2 regions of the Dehalobacter sp. TeCB1 genome follow, and region 2 is predicted to be linked to the other one. Evidence: riboswitches for the same ligand, from Rfam matches in the RefSeq annotation. Region 2 holds a riboswitch; the other holds the start of a gene.
The links. Region 2 has a riboswitch for nickel and cobalt ahead of A7D23_RS11550 (cation diffusion facilitator family transporter). Riboswitches for the same ligand answer to the same signal wherever they lie in the genome.
Positions count from the first base shown of each region.

Region 1 (18,445 bases), on a different contig from region 2:
AAAGCAGAATCCGTATTGGAGCTGTTCACCTGAACCAGCACTAGGTTTGCCAGCAAAATAATCGCTAGTGCCATAGTCCTGGCCAGAGAAGCCTGATCAGGATGGTTGTTTAAAATAGTGAAATAGGTACCGAATGATGCCCCAAAGATCACGAGACCCTGTAGGACACTTTTGGTCAGTATTTTTGCAGTGAGCAGCTTTTCATTGGGATTGCGCGGAGGCTGATCCATGATATCCCGTTCGGCCGGCTGCCGCTCCAGCACAATGGAACAGGTGGGGTCAATGACAACTTCAAGCAGTACCACGTGCAGCGGCAGCAGCAAAAGACTCGCCGGACTGATTCCCAGGAAGGGTGCAAGTAAAGAGGCAAATGCGATCGGGATATGAATCGTGAAAACATAGCCCACGGCTTTTCTGATGTTATCATAGATTCTTCGGCCATCCTTAATGGTATCAACAATGGTTGAAAAGTTGTCATCCAGCAGGACCAGATCGGCAGCCTCACGAGAAACCTCAGAACCGCGCTTGCCCATCGCAATCCCAATATCGGCATATTTCAAGGCTGGCGCATCATTGACGCCGTCTCCGGTCATCGCGACAATCTCGCCGTTATCTTTAAAAGCTTTGACGATTCTCATTTTATGTTCCGGAATTACCCTGGAAAAGATACTGACATCCTTGACTTTCTCACGCAGTTCTTCCTCGCTCATTTGATTCAGCTCATCGCCGGTGATAATCTTATCGCAGTTCGGCATGTTAATCTGCCTGGCAATCGTGCTTGCCGTAATCCCGTTATCTCCGGTGATCATAACGACCCGAACCCCGGCTTTGTTGCAGATTTGAATATCCTGCTTAACAGATTCCCGCGGCGGGTCGGCAAGACCCACCATACCACAAAGCTGCAGCCGGCATTCCGGCAGGGTGTCCGGGACTTCCTCTTTGCCGGTCAGTACCATTTGGCCAACAGCAATCACCCGCAGGCCCTGCTGCGACATTTCTCTGATTTTGTGCTCGGCAACTTTTCTCTCCTGATCCGTCAGACTGCATACGTCCAGAATACGTTCAGGCGAGCCTTTGGCTGCGACCACAAGCTCATTTTCATTTTGCCAGACGTGTCCCATCATCTTGGTCTGATCCGTGAACGCATATTCTTTGATCAGCTCTCCGTCAAAAAGGAGCTCTCTGCCTACCCCTTGCGCTTCACAGTAAGCAATCATAGCCTTCTCCATCGGGTCATAGGCATCCGGCTCGCAGCCCATGCCCATAATCCGGATCAACCTTTCGCCGTCATCGTTCAGACTCCAGGTATCCCGGACCGTCATTTGGTTCATGGTAATGGTACCTGTTTTATCGACACAAAGAACGGATACAGCCCCGAGCGTTTCTACGGACGACAATCTTCTGACCAGTGACTGCTTTTTGGCCAGCCGCCAGGCACCCATCGATAGAAACACGGTCAAAATAACAGGAAACTCCTCCGGGATCATGGCCATGGCCAGGGTGATCCCAGACAAAATGCTTTCGATGACCCGTTCACTGCCAACATGGTCCGGCAGGTTGAAATAGGTTACGACTCCGACCAGCGCGAATAAGACTGCGGCAATTCCCGCGCACAGCTTGACCAGTTTTCCGGTTTGTTTTTCCAGCGGGGTCGGACGGTCAGGCGCGGCGGCTATTTCCTGCCCGATTTTTCCGTATTCGGTAGCCGGGCCGATTTGATCGACCCTGATCGCTCCGGTGCCCTGGGTAACCAGCGTCCCGGCGTAGCAATAGTCCCGTCGCCAGTATTCTTTGCTGTCGAGGGACAATTCCCCATCGGCAGCCTTCTCTCCGTTGACAACTTTCCAGACACCTGCCGATTCGCCGGTCAGCGAGGATTCATCGACACATAGTGTACTCGCTTTTAAAACCGTGCCATCCGCCGGCACTTTGACGCCTTCAGCAATAAACATGATGTCGCCGGGCACCAGGTCCGAACTGTTGATGATCTGCATCATCCCATCGCGCAGTACGGAAATCTTCGGCGTGGATAAATCCTTCAAAGCCCTAAGTGTTTGGTCGGTTTTCCATTCCTGGATGACTTCTATGCTGATAATCCCGACAACAAAAACAAGCATGATGGCGCCGTCCCGGGGTTCTCCGAGGATAAAATAGATCACAGCCGCAATGAGCAGCAGCAAAAACATGGGTTCACTAATTACCTGCAGGATCTTGCGCGGAAAGCTTTCTTTTTTTTCAGGCACCAGCTCATTCTTCCCGAACCTTTCCTGAAGCTGTCTGGCTTCGGGACTTGAAAGTCCCTGCAGTTCCCTGATTTGTTGTTCTGTCATACAGATGCCTCCATTTATTGTCTTGAAGGATATAAAAATACCTGTAGAACATTTTACTGTCCCACAGGTATATGTGTATCATCACCTGCTGCCCAACGGGCCCAGCCCCATGAACTTGTGTCCAAGTTCATCGCCTGCTCAGTTTGTACTGTAGATTGATATGCAGTGCAAAGAGATAGTTGAATTTTACCATATTGTTTTTTTTTAAGCAATATTTTATGCAGATTTTATTTAGACATTTTTATTTAGACATTTTAAGGCATCTGCTTTTTTTAATGAATAATTAATTGAATTTTAGTGGACATTTAATAAATATCGTATACGATTGAAAGAGACCAATTACTTAATATTACGCAAAGGATATAAGGATGACAACACCTAAGACAAATAAACGGAAAGATATTTTCCATATCGGCTTCGAAATCGGCTTGCTAATGAAAGGCATTGACGGTCTACTGGAAATTATCGGCAGTATCTTGCTGCTGTTTCTGACGCCGGACCGGTACAACTGGCTGATACGCCTCTTGACGCAGCATGAATTATCTGAAGACCCGCAAGACTTGTTTGCCAATTACCTGATTAATTCCAGCCCCAGCTTTTCCTCCAGCACGCAGCATTTTGTGGTATTCTACCTGCTGTCACACGGGATCATCAAATGCATTCTCGTACTTCTGTTATGGCGCCAAAAACTGTGGGCTTACCCTTTGGCCATTTTGTCCTTAATCTTGTTTGTCGTTTACCAGCTTTACCGCTATACGTTCACACATTCCGCATTTCTGATTCTGCTTACGATCTTCGATGTGCTCATGATTTTCCTGACTTACAAAGAATCGAAACAAGTAAGATCTAAGGCTATGTGATTCTGTCTGATCGGTCATTTAGTTTCATTTTTGTAAATGGTACGGTATCGTAGCCACGCACACATTTCTCCGATATAGCAAATGTGTGCGGATTAGTAAGCTCGACTGGTTATGCAGAATATGGTGCCATCCTTTTTTCGGAATAAATTCCGGGATCAGAACCATGATCTGATAATTCTGATCGGTTGCTTTGTGTTCGATCATATCGATAAATTTGGTCAGCGGATGGACAATGCTCCGGTGTAGAGAATTCAACGTTACCAAACGGACGTCGGGATTCCATTTCTCCCACTTTTCCTCGAGCTTTTTCTCTTCTTCTTTATCAAAGCAAACACTTACTGCAATGATCTGGTTTGCCGACAGCGATTTTGCATAGTTTAACGCATTTTCCACCACGCGCGTGATGCTTGCAACAGGAATAATGATAATATTTCCTTTAATCGGTACTGTTGGTTCAGCCGCTGATACCCGAAGCTGTTCTGCGACGTCCATATAATGCTTGTGGATTCTGTGGAAGAGCAGAATAATCAACGGCAGGAAGATCAAAATCGGCCAAACCTGCGTGAACTTGGTTAACAGGAACATCATGACAACGACGAAGCTGATCAGCGCCCCGAGCGAATTAATAATTAGCTTTGGCATCCAGCCTTTCGGCTTTTCGCGGAACCATTTTACGATCATTCCGGTCTGGGCCAGGGTAAACGGAATAAACACGCCAATCGCGTAAAGCGGAATCAGGCGCTCCGTTTTCCCTTTAAAAGCCACAATCAAGAGGATCGATAAAAAGCCAAGGATAAGGATTCCATTGGAGAATCCAAGACGGTCTCCGCGGATCGTGAACATCCTTGGAATAAATTTGTCTTTGGCAAGATTCACAGCCAGTAAAGGGAAAGCCGAGTATCCGGTGTTTGCGGCCAGAATCAAAATCAACGCGGTTGTGCCCTGAATAAAGTAGTAGATAAAATTACGTCCGAATATTCCCTCAGCCATTTGGGAAACAACCGTTTCCTGTGCATTCGGGGCTATTCCATAATAAAAGGCCAGAAATACAATCCCAGAAAACAATATCGCGAGCAAACTACCCATCGCCATTAATGTCTTGGCCGCATTATTCGGAGCGGGCTCTTTAAAATTCGGGATCGCGTTAGAGATAGCTTCAACACCAGTCAAAGCCGAACAGCCGGAGGCAAAGGCCTTGAGCAGAATAAACAAGCTTATCCCTGCGACAGGTGTGCCGACAGCCGCATGCAGTTCGGCCGGCACCTGACCTGTAAAGACATTGTACAGACCGGCACCAATTAAAATAAACAGGGCCGCCACAAACAAATAGACAGGATAGGCCAGGATCGTAGCGGATTCTCTTATCCCGCGCAGATTAAGGACCGTAATTAAGAGAACAAAAAACACAGCGATCGCTACTGCATGGACATGCAAGGCCGGGAAAGCTGAGGTAAGCGCATCGGTTCCTGCAGACACGCTAACCGCTACAGTCAGAATGTAGTCGACCAGCAGGGAGCCTCCGGCGATTAAGCCTGAATTCATGCCGAGGTTGTTCTTCGATACGACATACGCTCCGCCGCCGCGCGGATAAGCAAAAATGATCTGCCGGTACGACAGGATTAAAGCAATTAAGAGAACCAAAACACCGATCGCGATCGGAACAGAATACCAGAATGCTGCCGTTCCAACCGTAAAGAGAACGATCAGGATTTGTTCCGGGCCGTACGCTACCGAGGATAAAGCGTCGGAAGAAAGAATCGCAAGGGCTTTCTTCTTGGTCAGCTTCTGTTCGCCAAGCTCCGTTGATTTTAAAGGACGCCCGATTAAGAAGCGTTTAAGGGCAGATACCATGAAATGTTTCACCATCCAATTAAAATAGTTGCGTTCCTTGCCATCTATAGCCGTTGGCAGCCTTTGCTGCACTTAGATATATTATGAAGTACTTATACTTCATGATATACCAAAAAAGGTTAATTTCGTTCGCACACCTATTTATAACACCGATGGCATAAAGAAAGAATTCAGATATATGCCCTTCATATAAAGAATGTATAAAGATTATGTTAAATAAAAAAAGCCCGTTTGTACGGGCTAAATCTCCTCAACCATCCGGTATCCTACCCCAACCTCGGTTAGAATATACCTGGGTTCTGCAGGGTTGATTTCCAGCTTTCTGCGGATATTGGCCATATTGACCCTGAGCGCTTGGATCTCATTGGTGTAAGGTCCCCATATTTCCTTCATGATGAAATCGTGGGTCAGTACTTTCCCGGTGTTTTTGGAAAGCAGCACAATGATCTTGTATTCAATCGGTGTAAGGTGGATTTCTTTACCGGCCATGGCTACAAGTCTTTTCTGATAGTTTATCTCTAGATCGCCGACTGTCATCTTCTCTGATTCGGGAAAACTGACACTAACGTTCTTTTGACTGTGACGGATCCCGGTTCTTATCCTGGCCAGCAGCTCGGAAGTACCAAACGGTTTGGTCAGATAATCGTCCGCACCAAGATCCAGGGCTTCAACTTTTTCCCGCTCCTGTCCACGGGCCGACACAACGATGATCGGAATTCCGCTCCACTGCCTGATTGTACGCAGCACTTCCACGCCGTCCATATCCGGCAAACCGAGATCCAGCAGGATCAAATCGGGCGAATAGGATGCCGCCATTGAGACAGCCTCTTTCCCCCGGGCTGTCCGGATAATCTGATAATCATTGGAACTCAGGATCGCCGAAATAAAGTTGCAGATTTTTTCATCATCTTCGACAATCAGGAGCAAAGGTTTGTTACTCATAAATGTTCTCCTCCAGAGGCAGTGTGAACCGGAATACGGCACCGCCCTGCTCTTTATTGGCAGCCTCCATTTTCCCATTGTGAGCCTTGATAATCGACATGCATATTGACAGACCGATTCCCATTCCGCGGGCTGAATCCGAGCTGCGTTTGCCGCAGGGCACATAACTTTCAAATAAATACGGGAAATCCTCTTCGGCAATTCCTGGTCCGTTGTCACTGACCTCAAAGACAGCCTGAGCTCCGGCTTTTGTCACCTGCACCGCGGTCACGGTGTCATCCGGCGAATGCTTGACCGCATTTTCGAGCAGATTGATCAAAACCTGCTCAATCAGCTTTCCATCCATCGGCACCAGCAAAAGGTCTTCAGGCACCTGCACCGCTATTTTACTGTTCGGGTAACGATGACGGGTTCTACTGATCGCTTCAGCCACGATCTCCTCAGCGGCCTCAAATGTTTTGGCGACATTCATGGTCCCTTCCTTGATCCGGGTCACGGACAATAAGTTTTCGACCATGCGTATCAGCCATTGCGAATCTTCTTTGATGTTCGAGACCAATTGGCTATGGGTCTCTTTATCCAGATGATCACCATTTTCAAGGATTGCTGAGCTCGCCCCGAGAATGCCGGTCAGCGGGGTCCTCAGATCGTGCGAAATTGCGCGCAGCAGATTGCTTCGCATTTTTTCTTTTTCTGATTCGATTAATATTTGCCGTTGTTCATCAGACAGGTACTGCCGTTCCAAAGCCATGGCGACTTGGGAAATAATCATTTTTAGCAGCAGACGGTTATTACGGTTTAATCTGCCTTTGAGACATGAAATTCCAATCACGCCAAGCACATCGCCTTGGGAAATGATCGGCATATAATAAGCGCCTGCTTCTGTATGCGTATCTGTTCCTGCACCGGCCTGTTTTTGATTGGCAAATACCCATTGAGCAACCTTGCTTTCGCGCTCCGACAGCAGAAATGAAGCATCAGGTTCTGCGGAGGATTGCGTCAGAATACCTGATGAACCATGATGATTGGATGAACGATACAGGTTTGCCGGTCCATACTGATCCCGGGTGTAAAAAACCGCGGAGCATTTAAAAAGTTTCACAATGTATTCGTTCGTCAGCGTAACAATATGTTGAAGTCCTCTGGTCGTTAAAAGCCTTTTATTTATCTCATACAATAACTCGGTGCGCCCTTCTCTTTCCGCGGCGAGCCGTGCCTGGGTCTGAATGCGGACAGTCGTCGTACTTGTGATCAAAGCCACAACCAGCATAATCACAAAAGTGACCGGATAGCCTGTCTGGATGGCATAAAACGTGAAAAGCGGCGAAACAAAAAAGAAGTTAAAAACAAGTACACTTAAGACCGAGGCAGTCATGCCGTACACATACCCCATGGTGAGTCTGGAAATAAAAAACACAGACAAGATATAGACCATGATAATATTTTGATTGCCAAATTCCAGCGCCCGAAGGCCAAAGGAAAGCAGGGTTGCCCCAGTCAGAACCCCTATCGTTTTCCAGATATCCGGCCAGGATAAGAACAGGTCTTGGCTGATCCGCTTCCTTCGCGGTTCGCGATAGGATCTTTGAGGCCAGCTGCTTGGGATGATATGAATTTCAATGTTTGGCAGCAGCCCGATGAGCTTATCCTCAAGTGCCGGATCAAATAATGTTTTCAGCGTCTTTTTATTTCTGCTTTTTCCAATGACAATATTTGTGATGCCCGTAAGCTTGGCATATTCCGAAATGATGGAAGCCAGACCATGTCCGTTCAGCGTCACAATTTTGGCGCCTAAGAGCTCGGCCAGATCCAGATTCTCCTGGACGTTTTTCTTTTCTTCTTCCGTAAAATACCTGCTTTCCATATCTTCGATATACAAAGCAGTCCACGGGGCATGGAAGGCCTCTGCCGATCTGGCCGTCCAGCGGATGCATTTAGCGGCCGACGGCGAAGAACTGATACAGACTAATAGCTTAATTCCGGCTGTTTTTACGGATAAGCGCTGTTCATTTTGATTCTCGTTGACGATCCGGTCCGCAACCTTGCGCATAGCGGTCTCACGCAGGAGGCGCAGGCTTTCAAGACTTAAGGGACATTTCTTTCCCCCGCAGCGTTTCATCAGTTCGTCCGGCTCGATATCGATCAGCTCAACTTTATCGGCGCTGTCAAACATATAGTCCGGAATCGTGTCCTGCTCATTAACCTTCGTGATATCCTGCATTAGATCTCTCAGGCTTTCGATGTGCTGCACATTGACTGTGGTGTAGACGTCAATTCCGGCATTCAGCAGCTCTTCGATATCCTGGTAGCGTTTTTTGTTCCGCATGCCGTCCGCGTTACTATGGGCCAGCACATCAACCAGCAGGAGCTCGGGTTTTCTTTGCAAAGCGGCGTCCAGATCAAATTCTTTGCGGTAACGGTTTTTATGGTTAACAGTCTTCGGCGGCAATGCCGGCAGTCCGTCCAGCAGCTGAATGGTTTCAGGACTTGTATGCGGCTCCAGATAACCTAGGACAACATCTACCCCGCTTTTCAGCTGGCTGTGGGCATCATCAAGCATCGCATAGGTTTTTCCTACACCCGGGGCATAGCCAAAGAAGATTTTTAGTTTTCCGGTTTCCTTTGCAGCCCTGGCGCGAATATCCTGCACGCCGCCACCACCCTGACTCTTCATTCGTTTATCATACCCCCGATAGGGTGATTTAGCAAGAAGCGTTCGACTCACCTTGCCGCTTCATTTGAACGCATGGTATGCTGAGGAAACAGACTCCGCCAGCTTCAGGAGCATACCACATTAATCAGACGAACACCCCGGCTAACATTCGGGGTGTTGTTTATTATGTGATGCACACTTTTTTCTTCTCCAACATATTCTGTTTTAGAATCACTCGTTAAAGTTAGCTTCGGCTAACCTCCAGAGAATACCTACAGTTATTTCTCCCTTGTATGACGCAGAACAAAGTCGTCAAAATCCTGTTTCCAGGACGTATTGCTTTTCATGAACTCCACCAGCGTTTTTATCGCATCAATCGATGCAATTGAAAGGTAGTGTTCCATCGCTTCAGCCTCAGCAGCAATATTGCATTTGCTACATATCAGCGAAAGAAATTCCTGCAGCAGCTGATTCCTGGCAACCAGGTAAAACCCATACTCTTTTCCTTTATCCGTAAGCTTGATTTCGCCATACGGTTCGTACTTTATATAGTCAGAGTCTCGCAGTCTGTAGAGAGCTTTCGTTACGGAAGGCAAAGCGACCTGAAGCCTATTACTTATATCCGTGACTCGAACTTCATCAAGTGACAGCGAAAAGCGATAAATTTCCTCCAAATAATCTTCCAGGCTCGGTGAAAGCATCTTCCCCACTCCTCTCGCTTCACCTGAAGTTACTGATATTTGTTAGCATCCACCTAAATGCTTATCGCTATTTAAGAAAGAATTATTCAGCCGTATCACAGTAGATTCACATCTATGTGTACTGCTTCGTTCTATACCTATATCATTTTCTTGCCTCATATGACAGTTCATTAGAAATAAGCGGAGGGTTATAACAATGAGCAAAGAAATCAACCTTGTTCAAACTTCATTAACATTACCTTTGCCTAAAAATACCTGGCTGGAAAAGATCAAAGACACACTGAGATACCTGGGTCCGGCCTTCATCGTGAGTGTCGCCTATATTGACCCCGGCAATTTTGCCACCAACATCAGCGCAGGTTCCAATTTCAATTACAATCTTGTTTGGGTTGTCTTATGGAGCAACCTGATGGCGATTTTCTTGCAAACACTGTCGGCGAAGCTCGGCATTGTTACCGGTGTTGATCTGGCTACGCAGTGCGGACGTGTTTTCTCCAGGCCGGTAAATCTTTTACTTTGGATCATCATGCTGTTTGCCGTCATCGCAACGTATATGGCAGAGTTCCTGGGCTCGACGCTTGGCCTGTACCTACTTTTCGGCATACCGCTCGTGGCAGCAGGTCTGATAACCGTATGTCTGACCTTCGTCATTGTTTATTTGCGGCGTTTCGGCCAGCATATGGTTGAAAGAATTATCATCAGTCTGGTGGCCGTCATCGGGGCCTCGTATTGTCTCGAGCTGTTCTTGGCTAAACCGGATTGGCACGCGGTCGCTTTGCACACCTTGGTTCCTAGCCTAGGTCCCGAAAGCATTCTGGTTGCCGTCGGCATGTTGGGCGCGACCGTTATGCCGCACGTCATTTATCTCCATTCGGACTTGATGAAAGCAAGACGTACTTCCGATGATTTGGCCGAAGCAAAAAAGCATTTCCGAATGGAATGCTTGGATATCGCCTTTGCTATGAACATCGCGTTTCTGGTCAACGCTGCAATGGTTATTATCGCTGCAGCCGTTTTTTTTAACCAGGGTCCCGTCGATTCCATTGAACAGGCACACAAGTCCCTGGCGCCGCTACTTGGCAGTTTATCCAGCGGTGCTTTTGGCCTGGCGCTGCTTGCTTCAGGCCTTTCCTCATCCACCGTTGGCGCTATGGCCGGAGAATGTATGCTGAAAGGGTTCATCGGTCTGGATATTCCGGTCAATATCCGGCGGGCAATTACTATGATTCCGGCCATCATTCTCCTGTGGCTTGGCTTTAACCCGATGAAGATGCTGATTATGAGCCAGGTTACCTTAAGCTTTGCGCTGCCGGCAGCGGTCATTCCGCTGCTTCTGATCACCAAACGCCGGGACATTATGGGTGAAATGACAAACCGTAAAATCACCAATGCTGCCGGTGTGGTAATCGTAAGTCTTATTGTCTCGCTGAATGTTGTTCTGTTATATTTAACTTTCTCCGCTTAAGTTAGAACTAAACATCAGTTTTCAAGATGCCTTAACCCTTTCCGATAAAAGATAATCATGAACAGCGCAGCAATCAGAGCCATCACAGAGCCATAGTAAAATGGCACGCTGTAATTGACATGATCATAAAGCAAACCTGCTATGACACTGGCCGGAAGAAGCGTAATACCCACAAGGCTGTTATATATGCCCAGTCCTGTTCCCCGTTTGTCTTTGTCAATCAAATCAGACACCAATGCCTTCTGTACGCCGTCAGTGGCTGCGCTGTAAAGTCCGTACAACGCAAAAAGCAATACCACTACGGTTCCGCTGTTTGTTCTGCCAAACCCGAAATATAGGATTGAATACAGCAGATAGCCAAAAATAATCAGTCTTTCTCTGCCGATTTTATCTGACAGCATGCCGGCTGGTACGGAGAAGAGCGCTGACACTGCGTAAAAGATCAAATAGATCATCGGAATCAAGGAGTCTTTGATCCCAATATCACTGGCTTTGACCAAAAGAAGCGCATCGGTTGAATTTCCCATCGTAAAGATAAAGATGATTCCAAGAAAGGCATAGTACTTTTTCGGGAAGTCCTTCAATGTAATTTTCCCAAGCGGTTCCATCTTCTCCGATTTTGCTTCCTTCACAAAGCATATAATGTTTATCAGTCCCAGCAAACCTGGGATGGCTGCTATAAGAAATATCAGCCGGTAATCATTTGGAAACAACAGCAGGATTCCTGCTGCCAGAAGCGGCCCAACGATCGCCCCGCTGTTATCCATCGCTTTATGAAAGCCAAAGTTTTTGCCTTTGCTGCCGTCTTCAGAGGACGCGGCGATCAGGCTGTCTCTTGGCGCCGTCCGGATGCCCTTGCCAACCCGCTCGGTAAACCTGATAAGCAGAACCTGCAGCGGCGAGGTTACCATCGAAAACATGGGTGAAAGAACTGCCGTGAAAGCATACCCTATGACCATGAATGGCTTATTTTTTCTGATCTTGTCACTCCACCATCCGGATAACGCTTTAAGCACGGATGCCGTACTCTCCGCAATCCCTTCAATCAAAGAGAGCTCCGTTTTAGTTGCTCCCAAGGACATTAAAAATAACGGCATTACAGAATAAATCATTTTCGTCGTCGTATCCGTTAGAAAACTTGTCAGGCCTACGAAAAAGATGTTCTTCTCTATGCCCAAGATCTTCTTTTCCCGGATCTTATTGTTATTGCTCATTTTCTTTTCTCATTAAAAAGAGCGATCTCCATCGCCCTAGCTCCCTTTGTCATATCCGTTACGTCAATGCTAACACATTGTAATATCAGTTACAAGCAGAGATAACACATATCGCCGTCATCACATCCCATATTCCAGTTCGCAAATCTTACGTGCTCAGCCAATTTTTGAATCCAAAACAGTATTCATAAATAACTTCATTCCTAACGGGAGATACTACGTAAGGTTAGGTTCAAAGTGGAAGGATGAAAGCAGTATGTTCCGCTCCATTCATTCTAAACTGCGTTTTTGGCAGTTAGCAAATCATAACGGCGCTAACGCCAATCATTCAGAGAATTCTCAATCTAACCTTTTCGACAATCTGAACAAAAACCTTACCGCTTTAAAAGGTATGTTCGGAAAGAGCTATGATGTTAACATGCGTGAATTTAACTTTGGTGATCAGGGACTTACGCGTGGTGCGATCGTCTTCTTATCCGGGATGACGGATACAGCCATAATTAACGAAAGTATTATAAAACCATTGATGTACGACATCCGGTTAAGCTCCAGACAAGAAACATCATTACTGAATAATATGAGTATTATTCAGACAACGCTGCTTACAGTGGGAATGGTTCAAAAAGCTTCTAAGATCGATGAAGTCGTAGATGGCTGTTTGTCCGGAAAAACAATTCTACTGATTGATGGCTCAAAAGAAGCTTTAGTCATTGGCACCGAAGGTTGGGAAACCCGTGGTGTGGACGAACCCAAAACAGAATCCGTTGTCCGGGGTCCGAGGGAAGGCTTTACCGAGAATTTGCTTACCAATACAACCCTGTTGCGTCGTAAAATAAAAAACCCTAATTTAACTCTGGAAACAATGAAAATAGGTGAACGAACCAAGACTATTGTTTGTGTTGCCTATTTAAAAGATCTCGTTCATCCACAGCTCATCAAAGAAATTCAACGGCGTCTTAATAGAATTAAGACAGATGCAATTCTGGAATCAGGGTATATCGAACAGTTCATTGAGGATGCTCCTTTTTCTATTTTCTCCACAGTTGCTAACAGTGAAAAACCGGATCTTGTTGCAGCAAAAATCTTGGAAGGAAGGGCGGCCATTTTTGTTGACGGGACTCCCTTTGTGCTTACCGTTCCAATGGTCTTTATTGAAAGTTTTCAAAGCGCTGAAGATTACTATTCCCGGCCTTATTTTGCAAGCGTGGTTAGACTCCTCAGGCTTTTAGCTTTTCTGATTAGCATTACAGCTCCGGCAATCTATGTTGCTTTAACAACTTTTCACCAAGAATTGATTCCTACTTCCTTACTTTTTACCATGGCTGCATCCGAGGAGGGCGTCCCTTTTCCTGCGATGGCAGAAGCACTCATTATGGGAACAACATTTGAAATTCTCAGGGAGGCCGGGGTTCGCTTGCCCCGTCCTATTGGTCAAGCGGTCAGTATTGTGGGGGCTTTGGTTATTGGCGAGGCTGCTGTAGGCGCCGGAATAATCGGAGAACCTATGGTTATCGTGATAGCTTTGACAGCAATTTGCAGTTTTGTGGTTCCTTCCCAAACAGATTCCGGTAGTATCCTACGATTAATTCTTGTTCTCTTAGCCGGGGCAATGGGAGGGTTTGGGATTGCACTTGGATTAATGGGGACATTTATTCACCTGGCTTCCTTAAGATCTTTTGGCACCCCCTATTTATCACCTTTCGCTCCTCTCAGTACGCAAGACTTGAAAGATACATTCATCAGGGCGCCTATTTGGGCAATGTTTACCCGCCCTAGGACGATAGGCTGGCATGACCCTGAACGCCAGGAGTTCAGATTAAAACCCAGCCGTCCGTCAGAAGAAGACAAGAGCTAGACCGGCTTGAATAACATTGAAAACAAGAGGCAATTGATGAAAAATCGTATGGGTTTCATTATAAAAACCATGGTATGCTTCATGTTAATTCTACCTATAAGCGGATGCTGGAGCCGTCATGAGTTAAATTCTTTATCGTTCGTGGTTGGCGTAGGTTTAGATAAAGCCGAGAAACCCGGAGAAATACAATTGACGACACAAGTGGTAAAACCAGGTGAACTAAAATCTGCTTCTGCTAAAAATAAGAGTAGTGGGAGCGGCGGGAACGGGACAAATGCTTACTGGAACATAAAAAGAACGGGATATGTTGCCTCTGAAATTATCAGAGATTTTAGTCATGAATCCAGCCACAAGTTGTATTTCCCACATAATCAGGTTTTGATAATCGAGAGGAAATTGGCTGAAGAAGGAATACAAAAATATATTGATACGTTTATACGGGATAATGAGACTCGCTTTAATGTTCTGATTGCGGTCTCCGAAGACCGGGCAAGTGAGGTACTTGATGTTTCGCCTGGATTGGAGAAACTGCCGGCAATTAACATTGCCAAATTAGTTGAAACGCAAAATGTAACGTCTGAATCGCCAACAGTTAGATTAATCGATTTTATTCGTCGTTTAATGAGTAAGACCACTGCTCCTATCGCACCCTTGATTAGAGTGACCGGTGACGGAAATGAAAAAACAGTGGAAGTCTTTGGAACAGCAGTTTTTAAGCATGATAAATTGGTTGGCGAACTGAATAAACGTGAAACGCGCGGACTATTATGGGTTATCAACAAAGTAAAAGGCGGAATGATTGATGTTGCTGTCCCTAGCGGTGATGGTACAGTGAGCCTGGAGATTATGCGTGCGAAGAGTAAAATGACACCCGTCATCCAAGATGACACGATTCTGATAAAGCTGGATATCAAAGCGGAAGGGATTATCAATAGCCAAAGTGGTTCAGAAGACATAACATCACCAGTCCATGTTGCCTCTCTGGAAAAAGAACTATCTGCAGAAATCAGAAAGGAAATCATAGCTGCTTTAAAAACGGCCAGGGATCTCAATTCAGATATCTTCGGTTTTGGTGATTCAATCTATTGGAAATACCCCTCCAAGTGGAAGAAACTAAAGATGAAATGGGACGAGGTCTTTCCGGACATTGAAGTAGCGTTAAATATCGATACCACGCTGCGCAGTACAGGCAATATCAGCGCTCCTGCCGTACCTGCCAAGGAGTAATTCATGAGACTTGAAAGAGGAATCATATCAAGTTCACAATTGATGTTTTTAGTTGCAGGATATGTCCAGGGTTCTGTTATGGTAGTTGCAATTACGAATATAATTACCAAACAGTATACTTGGCTGGTTGTTTTATCCGGATTGGCTGCAAGTATCCCCCTTGCGATGGTTTATATTGCCTTAGCGAGGAAATTTCCCGGCAAGGACCTGGTACAAATCAATCGTATTGTCTATGGTCCCTATTTAGGCAAACTGGTTTCCGCCTTATATATTTGGTTCTTTTGCTCTGTTGCAGGTTTTATGTTAACCTATGTCGGCGAAATCATAAAGTATTACATGATGCCGGAAACTCCTAAGTATGCAATTTGTATTCTATTTGCTTGCATCTGCGCCTGGACAGTTCGCAACGGAATAGAGGTCCTTGCCCGGACCAGTGTTATATTTGTCATGATCATCATATTTGTAATCCTAATCACTTTTTTTCTACTGCTGAAAGACATGCAACTAACCAATTTCCTGCCATTTTTTGATCTTTCCCTGAAGGATTTTATTCAGGGTACACATGTCATGCTGACCCTTCCCTTTAGTGAAATCGTGGTGTTTCTCATGGTAATGCCCTATGTGAACAAGGGAGTAGAAGCAAAAAAATCCGTTATTTTAGGATTAATCATCGGAGGGGGCAGCATATTAATTGATACGGTTCGCAATACAGCTGTGCTGGGAGTAACATCGACGATTATGGTTTCTCCTTCGATCGAATCAGTGCGCCTGATAGACCTGGCAGAGATCATAACCAGGCTGGAAATGCTTGTTATTACTTTATTATTAATTGCAATGTTCATCAAAGTAAGCGTCATGTATTATGGCTCTGTATTAGGGATAGCCCGATTATTTAATTTACGTTCCTATAGGCCACTGGTACTTCCGATTGGAAGTATCATTGTTAGTTTATCTATTCTGTCATTTACTTATCTGGCACAAAACGTTAGTTTTGCAACTGGGACAGGGCCTTTTTTCACCCTTACGTTTGAATTTTCGCCTGTAATAACATTACTAATAGCAAAAATACGAAAGTTGCCAAAATAACAGGAAAGGAAATGGCCGTGATTTTTTTATTAACGATAGCTTTTGTGGCCATAGGATTATTTGAAATCCCTGCTCTTGTCAGAAATAAGCATTGGCGGGAACTTGCCGTCTTTTCGGTCTTTTTTGTGTTAGCGTTTATACTGGCTCTATTACAAGCAGCAGATGTCAAAATACCCAGCCCAGTCAAAGGCATGGAATATTTGTTCAAGGATATATTAAAACTGAGTTATTACTAGAATCAAAAAAACTCCACCAAATTTGCTATATATTTGAAATATTCCTTTGACATATACTTTCATTGCAGTTATACTTAAGCAGCTCGTTCATTTTGTGGATTTACTAATAACCTCTCCATTGCCTAAAGCTCTGGGAAGCTATGAATTCTTCCCATAAAGCGGGTAATATATTTTGGAGGTTTTTTTATGTTTGAAGACAAAGTTTTAACCTGTAAGGACTGTGGAAATGAGTTTTCCTTCTCCGTTTCCGAACAAGAATTCTACGCAGAAAAGGGATTTACCAATGAACCTGGCAGATGTCCGGAATGCCGCTCTGCGAGAAAGGCACAGGGTAGATCCAACAACCAATACGGTCGTCCGCAACGAGAAATGTTCCCAGCCGTCTGTGCTACTTGTGGAAAAGAAACTCAAGTCCCTTTCCAACCCTCAGGTGACAAACCGGTTTATTGTCGTGATTGTTATCAACCACGCACACGTAATAATTGGTAAGTATTTGAAAGAAGCCTTCCTAGTACACACACTAGGGAGGCTTTTTTATTTCGGGTCTTTTATTCCATAAGCAGCCCAACCTTTTACCATTTTATAAAAAATGTTTATGGCTATTAATTATGGCTTTATTTTACAAATGAAGCTTATTAATTTATTAACCATTAATTCATTGACATTAATCATTGACATACATTTTTATAAATGATAAAATAATTGATTTGCTATATATCATTTTCTATGATATGCTTAATAAGCTACTGACTCAGGGAGGTGAATATATGTTCCAAGTTGGTGATCAGATTGTCTATCCTATGCATGGAGTCGGAACTATTGAAGCTATTGAAGAAAAAGAAATCTTGGGGAAAAAAAGAATTTACTATATTGTCAATGTCCCCCAAACCAGGATGCAGATGATGATTCCCCAGGATAAAGCTGAAAGCTTTGGCATCCGGAAGCTGGTTGAATCCTCTATCTTTGAGGAAATTCTGGAAAATTTTAATGAGGGAATTACCGATCCCCTGCTTTATAAAAACCAGAAATACTGCACTGATTTAAATACGAAAAAGATGAGAAGCGGCGATATTTTCAAAGGGACAGAAATAATCCGTGATTTAACGCGGAAAAACCTCCTTGGTAAATTGGGAAAAGAAGATTCCAAAATGTTGGAGGGTGCCCGTAATATATTTATCAGTGAACTGATGCAAGTAAGATGTATGACTAAAGAGAAAGCAACAGATTTATTAGATTCAGTGTTAGCAGCCAACGTTTTAGATGTAGAATTTCAGGAGGTAAAATAATTTGAAACCATATACTTGGTATGATTTTAGTTATTTATCGAAAAAACAGAAGCTTCAGTTTCTGATCGATGTCAAACCTGCTGCTGAAAAAAATGGCAGATTTGATCTAATCTTATACAACAAATACGCAGAGCAGTTTGGTTTAGACAAGACCAAAGAAGCTTAAGAGACCTTGATTCTATAAGAGGCGGATAGTATTGGGTCTGTCATACGCGCGTCGTGATATTGTACAAGAAGATTGTCAAAATCTTCAAAACTCAGCAGAGTAGAGTTCCTACTCTGCTTTTATAATGCAGCTTGGTAGATATCGATGATATCTTCAACCGATCCCTGCCTGGGGTTCGTTAACGTGCAAATGTCTTGCATCACATTATTTGCCAGTTCTTCAATATCACCTTCCTCAAGACCCATCATAGATAGCTTTCCGGGAATACCAATTACAGAAGACAGATTCTTAATCGATTCGATAATAATATTTATCGCTTGCTCCTTATGATGTGTAACAGTCCCCATAGCTTCGCATAATTTCAAAATCCGATGTTCCGGTATCGCCGTGGAATTGAATCTAAAAACATGAGGCAGCAGCGCAGCATTATTGAATCCATGAGCACCATTATAAAAACCGCCCAGCTGATGCGCCATTGCATGCACATAGCCTAGACCTGCGCTATTAAAGGCAAGCCCTGCCATAATATTGGCATACATCATTTTTTCTCTGGCTTCCAAATCATTGCCGTTC
Region 1 is NZ_MCHF01000017.1:76,755-95,199, reverse strand. It holds partial or broken gene A7D23_RS05490 (cation-translocating P-type ATPase) at 1-2,330, opposite strand, end outside; NiCo riboswitch at 2,385-2,482, opposite strand; gene A7D23_RS05485 (DUF2127 domain-containing protein) at 2,699-3,190, shown strand; gene A7D23_RS05480 (APC family permease) at 3,215-5,041, opposite strand; gene A7D23_RS05475 (response regulator transcription factor) at 5,282-5,983, opposite strand; gene A7D23_RS05470 (sensor histidine kinase KdpD) at 5,976-8,657, opposite strand; gene A7D23_RS05465 (iron dependent repressor, metal binding and dimerization domain protein) at 8,915-9,337, opposite strand; gene A7D23_RS05460 (Nramp family divalent metal transporter) at 9,534-10,802, shown strand; gene A7D23_RS05455 (MFS transporter) at 10,817-12,016, opposite strand; gene A7D23_RS05450 (spore germination protein) at 12,273-13,871, shown strand; gene A7D23_RS05445 (Ger(x)C family spore germination protein) at 13,908-15,098, shown strand; gene A7D23_RS05440 (endospore germination permease) at 15,102-16,184, shown strand; gene A7D23_RS05435 (hypothetical protein) at 16,196-16,420, shown strand; gene A7D23_RS05430 (zinc-ribbon domain containing protein) at 16,607-16,909, shown strand; gene A7D23_RS05425 (CarD family transcriptional regulator) at 17,188-17,706, shown strand; gene A7D23_RS16005 (hypothetical protein) at 17,708-17,872, shown strand; gene A7D23_RS05420 (iron-containing alcohol dehydrogenase) at 17,992-18,445, opposite strand, start outside.
Region 1: another riboswitch for nickel and cobalt. It lies ahead of A7D23_RS05490 (cation-translocating P-type ATPase); the one in region 2 lies ahead of A7D23_RS11550 (cation diffusion facilitator family transporter).

Region 2 (10,505 bases):
TAAGGCTGCAAAAGGCCGCTCCATGACATCCTCTGCAACTTCGAGCAATGACAATTCTTTCTGAAGTTCCCAATGTTCAAAATCAGGACAGATACCCGCCACTACCTCAATGACATTTTGACTGGGATCGGTAACCTGAAAAGGAAAATAATCAAAAGACACGGGGGAGTCAATTGTCCCACGATACTCGTATTTCCCGCACAGCAGCTGCAAAAAGGTCGTTTTACCGCGCCCGTTTCGGCCTGTGAACCCAAGCTTCCAGTCCGTATCAATCTGAAAAGATACATTTTCAAAGATATTGTCATAACTGCCGTCATAGCAAAACGTTAAATGGTCGATGTTAATCAACGCCATCACGATCACCTCACTGTTAAAAATAATAAGGCTGCAAGAAAGTTTATTCTTGCAGCCCCAAAATATCCTTGAACGCAGTTGATGTGCAGAAAAAATGTCAATATAATGCACATTCCAAATGCTGTTGGTTTAATTTTGATTGCTTAAAAAATTGTAACTTTCTTGCTTTGCGGGCTTACCGCTCCTTGACATCCTTGGCACCGCGGCATTAGCCCATCCGTGGGCGTCACAAAGCCAGCAGTACTTGCTGCTTACTCTGGAACGCTCTTTTAACTTCACGTTTAGCAAGAAAGTTTGCGCATTTTCCCATCTCCGATCAAATTTATCTATTAATGAAAAACTTCAAATTGCCCTATTAATAGATTACTTAACCCTAATATTATATCAGATAACCCTATCATTGATATTAGGCCAAAAAACCTTGCAGAATCATATCTTCAGCCTCTTTTTCCGTGAGACCAAGCGTCATCAGCTTGATCAGCTGATCGTTTGCAATCCTGCCGATAGCCGCCTCATGGATCAGCTGCGCATCCGAATGGAAGGCCGAAATCTCCGGAATGGAAGAAACTTTCGCTTGATCCATAATAATCGAATCACATTGAATATGTCCGCGGCATTGGGCATAGCCGCGCATATTCAAATGAAAAACTTGGGTGGAATGATCCTGCGCCACGGAACGCGAAATGATCTGGGCGGCAGCATCTTCTCCTGTCAGCTCAACTGTAATATTGGATTCGGCATTCTGGTTGGTGGTAGTCAGCAGTCTTTCCATGACAATCAAACGCGCGTTCTTGTGCAGGCGCACTTCCGTATCCCTTTTGGTCTGGTCGACGCCTCTAATCTGAACCATTTCCAGCTCAGCCACACCGCCCTCTTCGACTTCAATAATCGTCTTCGGATTCAAAATCCTTTCCCCGCTGCCATCGCCTTCGCCGTAGTGTTTTTCTACATACTTCATCTTGGCACCCTTGCGGACAAAAAATTCGTGAACGCCGTCATGCTGGGCTTTCTTGCTTCCCGGGTTATGAATACCGCAGCCGGCTACAATCAGAACGTCCGAGTCGGCGCCGATTTCAAATGTATTGTAAACGAGGTCATCCATCCCTTCAGACAGAATAACCGGAATATGCACGCTTTCTCCTTTGGTTCCGGGTTTCACAATGATATCAATGCCGGGCTTGTCCTGCTTGGTAATAATATCAATGTTTGCAGTCGTATTTCGTCCCGCTTTCTCGCCATTTTTACGGATATTATAGGCTCCATGCGGGATTTCATGCAAATCAGCGACTTCAGCTAAGATTTTTTTATCGATCGCATTCAACATTGTGCTTTTCCTCCTACAATGGTACAGTTGTTTCTGCATTCGCAGTTGGAATCCAGCAGCTCGATTTCACCCAGAATTTTAGCCTTGGTGGTCACTTCGCTGATTTTTCCGTCGGACACTAAAACAACCTGGTCGGCCAGACGGAGAATCCTCTCCTGGTGAGAGATAATCACGATCGTCGTGTCATACTTTTTATTTAAATTTTGGAACGTCTCGGTCAGCTTCTGGAAGCTCCACAGGTCAATCCCTGCTTCCGGTTCATCAAAGACAGCCACTTTCAGGTTGCGCGCCAAAATACTGGCAATTTCAACTCTCTTTAATTCCCCGCCCGAAAAGCTCGCATTAATTTCCCTATCCAAATAATCCTGCGCACATAAACCCACATCATAAAGCAAATCACAGGAATTCACCTCTTTATCCGGACCGGCAGCCAGCTTCAAAATATCGCGGACTTTCATTCCTTTGAAACGGGGCGGTGACTGAAACGCATAGCCGATACCCAGCCGTGCTCTTTCCGTAATTCCCATACCGGTAATATCGGTACCATCCAAAAGTATTTTTCCTGCCGTAGGCTGGTAAATACCCATAATCACTTTGGCGATCGAGGATTTTCCTCCCCCGTTCGGACCTGTCATGACGTAAATCTTTTTCTTATCCAGGGTGAGACTGATGTTCTCAAGGATTTCTACATCTGTTCCCTTGTCATCGTCTAACGTCAGGCCGACATTTATCAGTTCCAACATCTCAATACCACCTTTTAAGCATTTTCCAATTTGAAAATGGTTGCAACATCTTCCATCATTATCTCTGATAGATATTTCTCCGGATATTATAGCATCCCAAATAAAATAAAGGAAATCCCAGTATCCTTTAAATTCATAATTACTTTGTTAACGCCCCAAAAAACAATTAACTGCTATTGAGGGCAACTATCTTCCTTAATGGTTATAAAGTACAAGCGAAAAAAAGCCGACTTTTCCCATTCCTGCGTTATACGTCATCTTCTGGTCCATGGACATCCGGACGACATCAATCCCGTTGCCTTCCATCGAATATTGCTTTTTGTCCGGGAAGCGGCAGGGTTCTCCGTCAAGAGCCGAGCATTTCTCACACAATGTACAGGGACCTGCCCCCAAAATCAGAACATCTTCCGCAGCAAATTCTTTCCGCAGCGCTTTGTTCAAATTGCCCAGAATCCCCATCGACTCCATCATATCATCTCCGGAGAGGATCGAGATGATTTTACAGAGAATAAAAGCCTGATCATATTTCCGGACCCTGGCTTTCCTTTCCTCCTCCGTCCCTGCTCCGGGCGGGCAAGCATGGTTCTTGCCAAAATTGCCGCAGGTATTTCTGGCGCACTGATTGAATACATCCTGTGAAAAAACAATGTTATCAACTTTAATTTCTCTGTATTCGTCAAATCCCAATTTGGTGAAGGCTTCGATTAACCGCTCTCTAAGATCCATTTTCTTCAGCCCCTTTTTTATTTTTGGCACGCAGGAAGCTTGGAACCCTACATATGGAATACTATACAAACTGATCAATTAATTCAAGGGCAAAAGGAGGGATAAAACACGCTAATCCCGCCAGATCGGGGCTGAAACCCTCACACTTGTCTGGGGACCGGAATATTTTATAGCGTTATCTGTAAAATATCATCGGTTAAGAGAGTGAAACCAGAATGAATGTTGAATTATCTACCCGGACACCGGCGCAAATCGCGGCCGAGATTAACTTAATTAAAAGCCGGACCGACAAAATCATGCTCCAGAACTGCGTTCAAATCGGCACCTGCCTGACGGAGGCCAAGGCAGCGGTTCCCTATGGGGAGTGGGGAAAGTGGCTGAAAGAAGAGGTCAGCTATTCCCAGCGGACAGCCGAGCACCTGATGCGGATCTGCAAGGAATTCGGGCCTAGACCCGCCTCCCCCGGCGGAGACTTGCCAGATTCGAATCCGGATTCGAATCTTAGTTTTTCCCAGGCGGTCATCCTTCTGGGGATTCCGACGGAAGAGCGGGAGGAATTTATGGCCTGTCATGATGTTGAAAATATGAGCAAACGGGAACTTAAGGAGGCTGTTCAAGAAAAGAAACAAAGCGTGGAACTGGTCCCGATCGTAAGAGTATCCAGAAAGCTGAGAAAAATACAGCCTCAGACCGTGCAGCCAACCACCGGAACTTACGCCGAAAGCGCAAAATACGACGAACAATTTGCCCTGCACCGTGACAACATGCTCAGCGCCTATAATGAACTACTAAAAATACTCGTTGCCCAAAGCAGAGTAGACACGGTGCGAAAAGAAGTCAACCGGAAAAAGGCCTTGGAGATTGCGGCCAACATGGTTAAGACGCTGCAAGAATATCCGCCCGCGATTAGAACGAATTTAGATATTAAAAAGGATAACCCGGCAAACTGAATGCCCGCTATATATCCCGGTTTTGCTGTACGGCATATTCGGGATGACCTACCAACCCAAAAGTTGCGCTTATGCCTCTCAGAGTTTTTTGAGGCAAAAAAAACTAAAGAGCTATTTATAAAGCCTTTAGTTCTGTAATATCCTCAGTATTTTTCGCCGTTGCTGAAATCAATGTATCAAGTTTCCGGTGAATTTCTTTGTGTTCTGTTTGGTTTTTCTTTTCCATTGCTTCCAGTTTATCATCAATAGAATTGATTCTATTATCAATGGATGATAATTTTTCTAGGATAATATCAAGTTTATCCATTAGAAAGTATCTCCTTTGTTATAAGTATAAATGGATCGGAGTCTTAGGCATTTTAAATATATTTTGGTAACTTTCCCAATCCCTAATATCTCTCAAGTAAGTTTATGGTATTTAGAATAACTTTAAAATGGTGGGTTTGATAGGATTCGAACCTACGACCCCCGCGATGTGAACACGGTGCTCTAACCGGCTGAGCTACAAACCCACAATGGCATGCACATGGTTTATTATAGCGCTATTATCTGAGAAATGCTACCCTAAAAGCTCTAAAAAGAACAATCTGTATCAAAGCAAAGGACTGATTAGAAACTTATAGACATACTCAATCGGCGGCCCGATCACGATATTGATCACATTTGTAATAATCAAAATCAGTAAGATAAACGTACTCATCTGATAAATTTGGCTGTACAGACTGCTGTCTTTCAAACCGAGCAAACCAAAGACAACATGGGAACCGTCGAGCGGCGGGATTGGCAGAAGGTTAAAGACAAACAAGACGACATTCATCCAGACCGCATTAACAAAGATACTTTGAAGAATATTTAAAGTATTGCTATCGAGGATGCTTTCCGGAATATAACTGATGGCCCATATCAGGATCACGAAACATACTGCAAGCAACAAGTTCATCACCGGTCCGGCCAGGGATACCAGAATGTCATCTCTTTTTCTGTTTTTAAAATTGCTGGTGTCAACCTGAACAGGCTTAGCCCAGCCAAAATGGGCGATGACCAGCATCAGAAATCCAATAATGTCAATATGAACCAACGGGTTAAGCGACGTCCTGCCCTGCAGTCTGGGCGTATCATCACCCAACCACACTGCGGTCTGGGCGTGGGCAAACTCATGAAAGGTAAGACCAATAATGATTCCGGGTAACATATAAAGGGTTTGAACAATATCAAAATCCATGCTTTACTTCCTTTCGGGTAATTTGTTCTCTTAACTTTTGAGAGGTCGCCACATCAAGGGGATAAAATTCTATAATCCTAATAATACATAATTCCAGCCCATTTGACAAAGGAATACTTCAGATACAATATAAGATACAGGGTAAAGCTTAAGAATATGTGAATAAAGAAAGGAAGTGATCCTTATGGAAAAACATTTTCTTAAAAACATTGATTTTGGTAAAGTTCTGGATATGGCTTCTTTGGTAGATTACCAGAACGGTCAGGTCGTCAGCAGAACGCTGGCCCAGAGCAAAGCCTTAAGTCTGACACTTTTTGCGTTTGATCTGGGAGAAGAGATCAGCTCCCACTCCTCTGGCGGAGATGCGATGGTCTACATCCTTGATGGCAGCGCCCGGATCACGATCGGATCTCAGGACTATGTGCTGGAAAAAGGCCAGACCATCGTCATGCCTGCAGCTATCCCGCACGCAATATTTGCTGCCGCGAAATTCAAAATGCTACTGATCGTTGTATTCAATATTGACTCATAATAGACTTTGCTTACACAAGAACCCCCCTGCAATCGGGAGGTTTCTTGCTTCTGGTGATCTTCGGTTCAATATTCTATCTACGCTATCAGCTAATCTGTAACCTTCCTATCGTTTGAAGGCTCTGCCGCCCATTCCTCCGCTATAGGAACCGACACGCGTAACCTTCTCGGAAATCGCAACCTCTTCGTAGCGTGTTCCAGGCGTATAGGTTCCCCCTGAATAGAGACCGTTTACCGATGTGCCTGATGAACTTCCTCCATAATAAATCTTATAGGTTGTGCCTTTGGTTAATTCCGATGAACATACGACCAGGTTCCGGAACATTTTGGTCGGCGCGAAAGTAAGCACTTCTTTACCATCTGCATTTTCGATCCTGATGATCGTACCGGCCTGCTGATCAGACGGCAGGTTAATGTTCAAAGCATAGAGGGATGAATTCGTATCCGGAGCCTCTGCCATGCCTGCGCTGCCTGCCGCTACCAGGAACCCGCCGGTTACGGTGAATGATCCGGTATAATCCAGAGCACCGTTACCGTTGTCCGTTGGTCCGTTGACAATGATCTTTCCATCGGTCATGGTGACCGATCCGTTGATATCAATCCCATCACCGCCTGAATCAACAACGATGGTACCACCATTGATGCTCATACTGCAGTCACCCGAAGACGCAAAATCATTTTGACCCGGCCGGCCATTCACTGAGGAAGAATCTGTACCTCCTGCACCGTTGATACCATCGTCGCTTGACTTCACGTTCACATCCCCGCCATGGATATTGATCACAGCACTTTCAATTCCTTCATAAGATTTCGCAATCGTAACCTCTCCGGCGTAAATATCCAGCGTTGCATCAGAATGCATCCCGTCATCACCGGCTGTAATATTAATTGTTCCTGCTTCAATCAGAATAAAGCCTTTAGCAGCATCCGCATCATTAGAAGATTTGAACCCGTCATCTCCGGCGTTCACCGTGATATTGCCATCTTTAACGGTAAGAAAGTCACGGCCAATGATCCCGTTATTCACAGCATCCACGGAAATGTTGCCGCTCACGATTCTGAGTTCATCTTTGCTCGTTATGCCATTTTTGAAGTTGGCTTTGACATTTAATGATCCGCTGCCATTAATCGTCAGGTCACTTTTACTGAAGATCACTGCATCCGGTTCCTCTGCTTTAGGATCCGAGTAAGTGTAGGATGAGCCGTCCTTCAGCGTATTTTTCGTACCGTCTGCCAGGGTAATGACAGTCTTCTCAGATTTCAGCACATAAATAGGTGCACTGGTTGAACAGGTCATATCGACACCATTCAGGATCAGTCTGACGGTATTCTTGTCCTCAGTGTAGACGATAATCTGAGCGTCGGCAATTGCACCGCTGATAACATACGTACCTGCAGATAGAATGGTTACAACATTATCGACAACGCTAACTCCGTTTCCCTCTGTCTTCATGGAGTCCCCTGAAAAAGTAATATGCGAGGCCTGGGTATCATCCCATTGTGCATTGGTATCTTCGTCGTCATAATCAACGGAGATACGGTCCTCAGTACTGTCCCCGGCGACGCCGGAGCTGTCCGATTCCGCTGTATTCTGTGAAGAACAAGCTGTTAACGTTAAAAGGAATATGCACAATATAGCAATCATGCCAATGGAAACTATTTTTTTCTTGGGGGGCTTAGGGCCCATTAATCTTCATCCTTTCCAGGAATCTTTTTTTGTGATTGTACAACAGGTTTGTGACCATGAGGTGTAGGCAATGTGACAAAATGATGAAAACATTCAACAAACAACAATTAAAAGCCGGTTCAGATCGAACCGGCCTTATACTAGGTATCCTATACTATTGTAATTCTGTTTCATCTGTCCATTGTCACAAAAAAGTTCTCATAACGGATTTATCATGCTGTCTTGTGGCAGTTTTACGCATATTTTTATTCGTCTATCTCTTTATCTTTCTGATCTTGATAAGGGTCAAGATGGATATTCACGCGGGTATTTTTCAACTTGTCACTCATGTCCTTTTTCAGGGTTCCAATAATATCATGCGCTTCTTTGACGGTAACGTTGTGATCGATCGTAATGTGAAAATCGATGTGTTTCATATTTCCTGATTTTCTTGTTTTAAGCTTGTGATAATCTCTGAATTGATGACTGTGCTCAGAAATAATCTTTTCAATCTCAGCTTCTTCTTCATCAGAGAGCTTCGAGTCGAGAAGAAAGTTAAAGGCTGTTTTGCATAAGTGAAACGCTTCTTTGATGATCAACAAAGCCACAATGACCGCGACAACGGAGTCCAGTATGGCAAGTCCGGTAAGTTTAATCAGCAGGATTCCAACGCCGACGCCTAACGACGTATAAACATCGGTTTTCAGGTGAAGCGCATCTGCTTCCAGGGCCATCGATCCCTCTTCTTTGCCCACCTGATATAATTTTTTTGATACAACCAGATTGACAAGCGCCGATACCAGCATCACCCCGATGGCAACAGCCGCCTGTTCAATCTCCGAAGGCTCAAATATTTTCTTAATAGCTTCAATAATAATCAGTGCCGCTGCAACAAAAATTAGAAGCCCTTCGACAAGGCCCGAAATATTTTCGATCTTTCCATGTCCGTAGGGATGATCCTTATCCGCCGGCTTCGTTGACTGTCTCACCGAGAAAAAGGCGACAATCGATGCGGCAAGGTCCATACTTGAGTGGATCGCCTCGGAAATAATACTGACGGAACCGCTCAAAATGCCTGCTATGACCTTAAATATGATCAGCGCAGTATTCGAAATAATGGATAACAATGCAAACTTGACTCTTCTGTCAGCCACAGCTTTTCTTCCTCCCAAAATCACCAAAAATATCAATTTCTTAAAATTACCTAATACCTTGTTAACCCTAAAATTACAATATAATGACGAGCAGATTTCTTGTAAGACAAGGCAAATAATTGAGGAATCCCTTCTTATATAAAAAAACTGTGGAACTATAATTGTTGGAAATATAGTCCCACAGGGTTTGTCTCCTGCTGCCAGTATACCGGCCCAGCCTTATACACCTAAATCAAGTGTCGTGTGTATCGGCCTGATCGATGCGCAGTATTCTTTGATAAATCAAGAATTAGTATATTTGAAAACAACCTCTACTGTCAATATCGTTTTGCCTAAAACTTGAGATAGCTCTGCCTAAAATTTAGGATAGCTTCCTGCTTTTAAATACCATTGCAATCAAGTACCCCAATCCTGCTGCCGTTCCGGCCCAGCCGGCCACTTGGAACAGCTGAACGTAGCCGGATGCAGTCCCGGCAATATCGAGTATCCCCTTCAGCAGACTGCCCACGGTTAATACCGCAATGCCGGAATTATAGATATTGTAGAACAAACGGTAGTTTCTCCGGTCGCTGATCCGGGAAACGATCAGCCCCAGCGTAAAGTAGAACAATGCGCCGCCCAGAAGCGGATACAGAAACATCAGGGTCATTGCCGCCGAACGAACCCCATGACCGAACTGTGCATAGATATTCGCCACAGCGATGGATACCGCTGTGAGTATCAGATAGACAATTACTGTTTTACGGATCTGCCGTGATCCTTCCGTACTATTCATTACCGATATAGACAATGTCGCTCACCTCTCTCTGCTGAGAACTCCTGCCATCGGTCGGATGATTGACGATTTCTCCATTAAAGTACATGGTCGAAGAGCCTCCTCCATCCAAATTATACGCGACCGTACATCCTCTTTCGGCAAACTCCTGCGCAAGCTCCAGCAAGGAAAGTCCTGCGCTCTCTTCCGTCCGGCCGTCAGCGACAATTACGATGTAATGCAGACCGGAGACCTGACCGATCGCGGTCCTCGGATTGCTGTTTTTGGACTGGGATACCTCAGTGGTACTGTCTACCACGATTTCTCCATTTTCGATCAGGGTCGGTCCAAATGAAAGTACCTGCCAGGGATTTGTCAGGGAATCGGCACTGACCGCATTTTCATTAATAATTGAGAAATCCCCGTGGCCGTCAATCACCAAGGCTTCATCGTTTCCAGCCTGACGGGCCGTATCCCTGTACAAGACACCATTGCGTAAAACATAACCGTTATTTCTAAATCCATAGTAGTCGCCATTGATCGCAAAGATTGCCTGATGTTCTTCGGCCATATCCGAGGTTGTTTCCTTGAGATTGCGCCCAAAGCTGTTTTCGGCCAGCGCTGTTTTCAGGTAAGACGCATTGCTGAGCCGGATATCGGCGACATAAAAGGTTGTGTCATACGCTTGCACTGTGTCAATCGTTATTTTGATATTTTTATCCTGATAAGAATGATCGGTAACTGCAGCTTCAGTCTCTGACCCGGACTCGGGCGGATCCTCTGCTGCACTTTGCTTCTCAGAGGCTGTATTTTGCTGTTCGGTAGCCTCACGCTGCTTGACTTCAGTCACGTTCTTTGGAATTACAAAGGTGTCCAACAGAACAAAAACAAAAGAAAATGTCAGTAAAACAGCTAAGACGGCTGCCCAACGGTAGGGTTTGAATAGGGATTTTTTCATGTTGCCAATGAACACTCCTGTCTTCTGTCATCGATTTCTGTTTTATATTAAATGACCCATGTGACAGTTTGATGAACTATTGATGAGCATTCATTGAATATTATGTTCTTTTCCAGCGTTTAA
Region 2 is NZ_MCHF01000055.1:214-10,718, reverse strand. It holds gene abc-f (ribosomal protection-like ABC-F family protein) at 1-354, opposite strand, end outside; gene A7D23_RS11595 (SufD family Fe-S cluster assembly protein) at 761-1,678, opposite strand; gene A7D23_RS11590 (ATP-binding cassette domain-containing protein) at 1,672-2,421, opposite strand; gene A7D23_RS11585 (DUF2284 domain-containing protein) at 2,617-3,147, opposite strand; gene A7D23_RS11580 (DUF3102 domain-containing protein) at 3,363-4,097, shown strand; gene A7D23_RS11575 (hypothetical protein) at 4,213-4,404, opposite strand; tRNA gene A7D23_RS11570 (tRNA-Val) at 4,533-4,609, opposite strand; gene A7D23_RS11565 (site-2 protease family protein) at 4,690-5,319, opposite strand; gene A7D23_RS11560 (cupin domain-containing protein) at 5,504-5,851, shown strand; gene A7D23_RS11555 (carbohydrate-binding domain-containing protein) at 5,957-7,537, opposite strand; gene A7D23_RS11550 (cation diffusion facilitator family transporter) at 7,783-8,670, opposite strand; NiCo riboswitch at 8,842-8,941, opposite strand; gene A7D23_RS11545 (hypothetical protein) at 9,032-9,460, opposite strand; gene A7D23_RS11540 (phosphodiester glycosidase family protein) at 9,438-10,382, opposite strand; partial or broken gene A7D23_RS11535 (cation transporting ATPase C-terminal domain-containing protein) at 10,483-10,505, opposite strand, start outside.